DNA from 2 places in the Streptomyces sp. NPDC005774 genome. Region 1 is predicted to be linked to the other one. Evidence: riboswitches for the same ligand, from Rfam matches in the RefSeq annotation. Region 1 holds a riboswitch; the other holds the start of a gene.
What was found. Region 1 has a riboswitch for cobalamin ahead of cobN (cobaltochelatase subunit CobN). Riboswitches for the same ligand answer to the same signal wherever they lie in the genome.
Positions count from the first base shown of each region.

Region 2: linked by a shared signal. The riboswitch ahead of ACFYQA_RS16690 (energy-coupling factor ABC transporter permease) and the one ahead of cobN (cobaltochelatase subunit CobN) in region 1 are both predicted to bind cobalamin.

Region 1 covers NZ_JBIAIV010000029.1:68,457-71,802, forward strand. The annotation lists gene cobN (cobaltochelatase subunit CobN) at 1-1,505, opposite strand, end outside; cobalamin riboswitch at 1,535-1,682, opposite strand; gene cobG (precorrin-3B synthase) at 1,736-3,043, shown strand; gene ACFYQA_RS24530 (precorrin-8X methylmutase) at 3,040-3,346, shown strand, end outside.
Region 2 covers NZ_JBIAIV010000015.1:148,680-152,025, forward strand. The annotation lists gene cbiQ (cobalt ECF transporter T component CbiQ) at 1-294, opposite strand, end outside; gene ACFYQA_RS16685 (energy-coupling factor ABC transporter substrate-binding protein) at 301-690, opposite strand; gene ACFYQA_RS16690 (energy-coupling factor ABC transporter permease) at 690-1,466, opposite strand; cobalamin riboswitch at 1,496-1,704, opposite strand; gene ACFYQA_RS16695 (ABC transporter substrate-binding protein) at 1,954-3,346, shown strand, end outside.

The DNA.
Region 1 (3,346 bases):
TCGGGGTCGTGGTAGATGGCGATGGGGTTCTCGCCGAAGCCGCGCGGGGGCTGGATGAGGATCAGCAGGTTGCCGCGGCGCAGGGCGGCGAGGACGATGTCGCCCTCCGGGTTGCGGCTGCGGTCGAGGAACATCTCGCCCGGGGCGGGGCCCCAGTGCTCCTCGACGGCCGTGCGCAGTTCCCCGGGGAGGGTGGCGTACCAGCGCTTGTAGTCGGCGGCCGGGACGCGCACCGGGTTGCGGGCGAGCTGTTCCTCGGTGAGCCAGTCCTGGTCGTGCCCGCCCGCCTCGATCAGCGCGCGGATCAGTTCGTCGCCGTCCCCCGAGGCCAGTCCGGGGACGTCGGTGTCGCCGAAGTCGTACCCCTCGTCCCGCAGCCGGCGCAGGAGGGCCACCGCGCTGGCGGGGGTGTCCAGACCGACCGCGTTGCCGATGCGGGAGTGCTTGGTCGGGTAGGCGGACAGGACGAGGGCCAGGCGCTTGTCGGCGGCCGGGATGTGCCGCAGGCGGGCGTGGCGCACGGCGATGCCGGCCACGCGGGCGGCGCGCTCGGGGTCGGCGACGTAGGCCGGGAGGCCGTCGGCGTCGATCTCCTTGAAGGAGAACGGCACGGTGATCAGGCGGCCGTCGAACTCGGGCACGGCGATCTGGCTCGCGGCGTCCAGCGGGGAGACACCCTCGCTGCTCTCCTCCCAGGCGGTGCGGGAGCCGGTCAGGCACAGGGCCTGGAGGATCGGCACGTCCAGGGTGGTGAGCGCGCCCGCGTCCCAGGACTCGTCGTCGCCGCCGGCGGACGCCTCGGCGGGCTTGGTGCCGCCGGCCGCGAGGACGGTCGTGACGATGACGTCCGCCGCGCGCAGCTCCTCGATCAGTTCGGATTCCGGAGCGCGCAGGGAGGCCACGTACAGCGGCAGGGGCCGCCCGCCCGCGTTCTCGACGGCGTCGCACAGGGCGTGGACGAAGGCGGTGTTGCCGCTCATGTGGTGGGCGCGGTAGTAGAGCACGGCGACGGTCGGGCCGTCGGTGCCCTCACGGGGTGTGCGCTCCAGCGGCCCCCAGGTGGGCGCGGGCGCGGGCGCCTCGAAGCCGTGGCCGGTGAGCAGGACCGTGTCGGACAGGAAGCGGGCGAGCTGCTCGAGGTTGGCGGGCCCGCCGTGGGCGAGGTAGGCATGCGCCTCGGCGGCGAGGCCGACGGGGACCGTGGAGGCGGCCATCAGCTGGGCGTCGGGGGCCTGTTCACCGGTGAGGACGACGACCGGGCGGCCGTCGGCGAGCAGCAGGTCGAGGCCGTCCTCCCAGGCGCGCAGTCCGCCGAGGAGGCGTACGACGACCAGGCCGATGCCGTCGAGGAGTGCGGGCAGGTCGTCGAGCGGGAGGCGGGAGGGGTTCGCGAAGCGGTAGGGCACCGGGCCGTCGGCCGCGCGGGCGCTGAGCAGATCCGTGTCGGACGTCGACAGGAGCAGGATGCGGGGGTGCGTCGAGCGCTCCCCGGACGAATGCGGCATGCGTCGGCCGGCCTTCCTCGGGATCCGCGCCCCGGGTGGTACAAGACGGCTGGAGTTCCTGACTCGTCCGGCCTCGTGGTGGCCTGACTCACAGTGGCGGGACCGCGCCGGATTCGCACCGGGCTTCCTCCATGTCGCCGTCATGGCGATGGCGGATCTGATGATCCGCCGAGAGACATAGTACGGGTCGGGGCAAGAGGGCAGGACTTGGCTGCGGGGTGCCGATCTGTATGCTCGCCGCCATGTCCACGGCTCCCCTCCCCCCGTCGTCCCAGGCCACAGCGGTCTCCCGGGACCGCGGTGACGCCTGCCCGGGGTCGTTGCGGCTGCACACGGCCGACGACGGTGCGCTGGCCCGGGTCCGGGTGCCCGGCGGGGTGCTCGCCGTGCCGCAGGCCGAGGCACTGGCGGACGCGGCGGACCGGCTGGGCGACGGTGAACTGCATCTGACCTCGCGCGGCAATGTGCAACTGCGTGGACTGCGCGACGACTGCGGCGCCCGGCTCGCCGAACTGCTGGACGCCGTCGGACTGCTCCCCTCACGTGGGCACGAACGGGCACGCAACATCGTCGCCTCGCCGCTGTCCGGCCTCGACGGACGGGGTGTCCGGGATGTGCGGTCGTGGTTGTCGGCCCTGGACGGGTCACTGTGCGCGAGTGAAGCGGCGCGGGCGCTGTCCGGGCGGTTCCTGTTCGCGCTCGACGACGGGCGGGGCGATGTCGCCGGGCTCGGCGCCGATGTGACCGTGCGTGCGCTCGCCGGCGACGGCGCCCTGCTCGCCGTGGGCTCGGCGGAGCAGGCCCTGCGGGTGTCCGGGGACGAAGCGCCCCGGGCCGCCCTGCTCGCCGCCGAGGCGTTCCTCGACGTGTTGCGGGAGACCGGGGCGCAGGTCTGGCGCGTCGACGAACTGAGCCTTCCCTCCGGGGAGTTGACTCGTCTGATCCGGTCCCGTCTGACCGGTGCGGGCATCGGCTGCGTTCCGGCGCCGCACGACCGCGCCACAGCGGAGGGACCGCCTCCGGGGGTGGCCGGGGCGGCCTTGTCCGTCCATGTGCCCCTGGGCCGTCTCACGTCCCGTCAATGGCGGACCGTGACCCGGGTGGCCGCCGAAGTCCGGTCGGGCGAACTGCGCCTGACACCGTGGCGCGGCATTGTCGTCCCCGCTCCCGGGACGAGCGCGGCGACAGCGGCCGACACACTGACCCGTCTCTCCGGCACCGGCCTGGTCACCGACTCCTCCTCCCCCTGGCTGCGCGTCGGTGCCTGCATCGGCAGGCCGGGGTGCGCAAAGTCGCGTTCCGACGTGCGGGCGGACGCAACCGCCGCCCTCGCCGACGCGGGCCGCTCCCCCCTGCCGTTGTACTGGTCCGGCTGCGAGCGGCGCTGCGGCCACCCCCGCGGCGACCGGATCGACGTGGTCGCCGCCCCGGAGGGCGGCTACCGGATCGGCATGGCCGCCCGGGAGCGGCCGGAGCGTACCGCCGCCCTGGACGATCCCTCCCACCTCGCCGCCGCCCTGGCGGCCCTCACCTCATGAGCCGTACGACGACCGAGAGCAGCGAGAAGAGCACCGTGACCCCCTACGACTACGAGAAGGACGGGGCGGCCATCTACCGCCGGTCCTTCGCCACCATCCGCGCGGAGGCGGACCTCGCGGCCCTGCCCGCCGACGTCAGCCAGGTCGCGGTCCGGATGATCCACGCCTGCGGCATGGTCGACCTCGTCCGCGACATAGGTCACACACCCGGTGTGGTGGCCCGCGCACGCGAGGCCCTGCGCGGCGGGGCTCCGATCCTCTGCGATGTGCAGATGGTCGCCAGCGGCGTGACCCGCAAGCGGC
Region 2 (3,346 bases), on a different contig from region 1:
CCCTTCGGGGGCCGGGGACACGAACCCGGCCGGCCCGCCCACCTGCACCAGCAGCGTGAGCGCCCCGGTGACGCAGAAGCCCAGCGGCACCCGGTAGGCACGCCACAACCGCCGGCCCGGCACCCCCGCCGGGCCCAGCAGCACCGCGAGCGCGGTCACCAGCACCAGGGCCGCGCCCGGCCACGGTGGTAGCGAGACCGCCAGCACGGTGAGCCCCAGCCCGAGTACCGCCTTGTCCACGGGATGACGGCGGCGCCAGCGACTGCTGTGCGCCGCCGCGTCGATCGGCAGCACGCGCGATCAGGCCCGGGGACCGGGGGAGACCGCCTCGCCGGGGCGGCCCGTGCCGGCGTCCGAGCCGGTACCGGGCGCCGGCTCCTGCTGCCGTGCCCGTTCCTCACCCTGTCGGCGCCCGCGCTGCACCCCGAAGTAGTACGCCAGGACCCCCGCACCGACGGCGGCCTGGAGGGCGAAGAGCCCCGACTCGATCTCGCCGGACGGAGGTTCGTACAGCGGCGAGAACCACGGCTCGTAGTCCGGTTCGAGCTCGGTGATGGCGGCCTCCGCCTCGCCGTCCGCACCGGCGAACGGCTCCTCCTTGTGGTCCCCGAGCCCGAGCGCCAGCGGCAGCACCGCGAGCGCGGCCACGGCGAGCAGCAGCAGGGTGTTGATCTTCGCGTTCCTGGTCATCACGCCACCGTCCCGGTACCGGTCGTCCCCGTCGTACCCGCCGTCTGCTTCATCTCCGGCTCCTTCTCCGTTCCCGTCGTTTCCGCCCCCGCCGTTGCCGACGCGGTCCGCTTGCCGGTCAGCAGCACGCCGAGACGGGTCAGTTCGCTCTTGCTGGACTGCACCAGCAGGCGCATCACCAGGACGGTCAGCAGCCCCTCGCTCACCGCGAGCGGGATCTGCGTGACGGCGAAGATGGAGCCGAACTTCCCGAGCGCACCCGGGAATCCACTCCCCGGGTCGGGGAAGGCGAGCGCCAGCTGCACACTGGTGACGCAGTACGTGGACAGGTCGGCGACGAACGCGCCGCAGAACACCGCCGCCATCAGCGGTGCCCCGGACCGCCGCGCCAGCCGGTACACGCCGTACCCCGCCCACGGCCCGACGATCGCCATCGAGAAGACATTGGCGCCCAGCGTGGTCAGCCCGCCGTGGGCCAGCAACAGGGCCTGGAACAGCAGGGTGATGGTGCCCAGCACCGCCATGATCGGCGGCCGGAACAGGATGGCGCCCAGCCCGGTGCCGGTGGGGTGGGAGCAACTCCCGGTCACCGAGGGCAGTTTCAGCGCGGACAGAACGAAGGTGAACGCTCCCGAGGCGCCGAGCAGCAGCGTGCTCTCGGGATGTTCCCTGACTTCACGGATGAGCGACCGGGCTCCGTGGACGACGAACGGCGTAGCCGCGACGCCCCAGGCGACCGCGTGCGCCGGTGGCAGAAAACCTTCGGCAATGTGCATGGCTCAGCAGACCCTCTCCAGCACCTCGTGGATGGTTGACGCGCCTTGGCCGGTCTCCTGGCTGACGGGTACCACCGCCCGAGCTCCGCCTTCCCGGGTCCCAGGTGGACCCAGTGGCTGCCCGTCGGTCCTGTCGGGGACAGGACCAGGGGCCGGAGCCGGACTTCCCGATCACAGTGGCGAGGGCCGCACCGGTATCGCACCGGATTTCCCGTTCACCAAGGCGTGGCGACAGTAGACCCGGACCCGGCCCGGTGACAAGCGGGTGCCGGGGGCGCGCGGACGGCGTTCCGCAGCTCGTCTCCCGGCGCACACCCGCGGCCTCGACGGCGGGGGTGCGCAGGTGGGGCGGCGGTCACACATGCGCCGCCCGCCCGGGCGGCCACCGCGCGCCGAAGCGTCGGCATGGGGGGCCGGGGCCCTGGGCAGAACCTTGCTGCAATTAATATGCAATAAAGAATTCCAGTCAGCAGAGGTGTGAGATTCGATGACGACCCGACGAATACGGCGTACCACCGGCGCGGCGGCCACGGCCGCCGCGTTCTCGCTGGCCGCCGCCTGCTCGGCGCCGACCGGCGGCTCGGACGCCGGCACGGGCGGCGGCGGGTCCGCCGAGTCCGTGGTGATCGGGGTCCCCAACGAACCCGACACCCTGAGCCCCCTGCTCGGCTACGGCAAGGACGGCAACTCCAAGGTCTTCGACGGGCTGCTCGCCCGCGACGCCGACCTGAAACTGAAGCCCGCGCTGGCGAAGGCCCTGCCCGAGATCGGCGACGACGGCCGCACCTACACCTACACCCTGCGCCCGGGCGTCGAGTTCAGCGACGGCGAACCCCTCACCGCCGAAGACGTCGTCTACACGTACCGCACGATCCTCGACGACAAGACCAACAACGCCGCCAAGAGCGAACTCGACGCCGTCAAGGAGGTCCGGGCGGACGGCGACGACAAGGTCGTCTTCACCCTCAAGTACCCCTACGCGGCCTTCGCCGCCCGCACGGTGCTGCCCGTCGTCCCCGAACATATCGCGGGCAAGCAGGACCCCAACACCGGCGCCTTCAACACCGAGCCGATCGGCACCGGACCGTACGTCCTCACCGGCTGGAGCAAGGGCGAGAAGCTCACCTTCAAGGCGAACCCGGACTACTGGGGCGGCGCACCGAAGGTGAAGAAGCTCACCATGGCGATCATCGCCGACGACGACGTCCGCGCCACCCGGCTGCGTTCCGGCGACCTCGACGGCGCGACCCTCCCGCCCAACCTCGCCGCCACCTTCAAGAACGACGACGACCGCACGACGTACCAGGCCACCACCTACGACTTCCGCGCCGTCACCCTCCCCACCGCGAACAAGGTCACCGGCGACACCGCGATCCGCCGCGCCCTCGACCTCGCCGTGGACCGCAAGGCCATGGTCGACAAGATCCTCGACGGCGCCGGCCGCCCCGCCTACGGGCCGCTGCCCCTCGACGACCCCTGGTACACCAAGGACGTCGAACGCCCCCAAGACCTCGCCGAGGCCGAGAAGATCCTCGACCGCGACGGCTGGAAGTCCGGCAAGGACGGCATCCGGGCCAAGGACGGCGCCCGCGCCACGTTCACCCTCTACTACCCCTCCGGCGACAAGGTCCGCCAGGACCACGCCCTCGCCTACGCCTCCGACGCCAAGAAGGCCGGCATCGACGTCAAGGTCGAGGGCGCCACCTGGGAGGTCATCGAACCCCGGATGGGCAAGGACGCCGTCCTCGCCGGCTTCGGCAGCACCGGCGACCCCGACTTCGGCCTCTACACCCTGCTGCACTCCTCCCTCGCCGGCGACGGCTTCAACAACATGCCCCACTACGACAACCCCGCCGTCGACAAGGCCCTCGACACCGGCC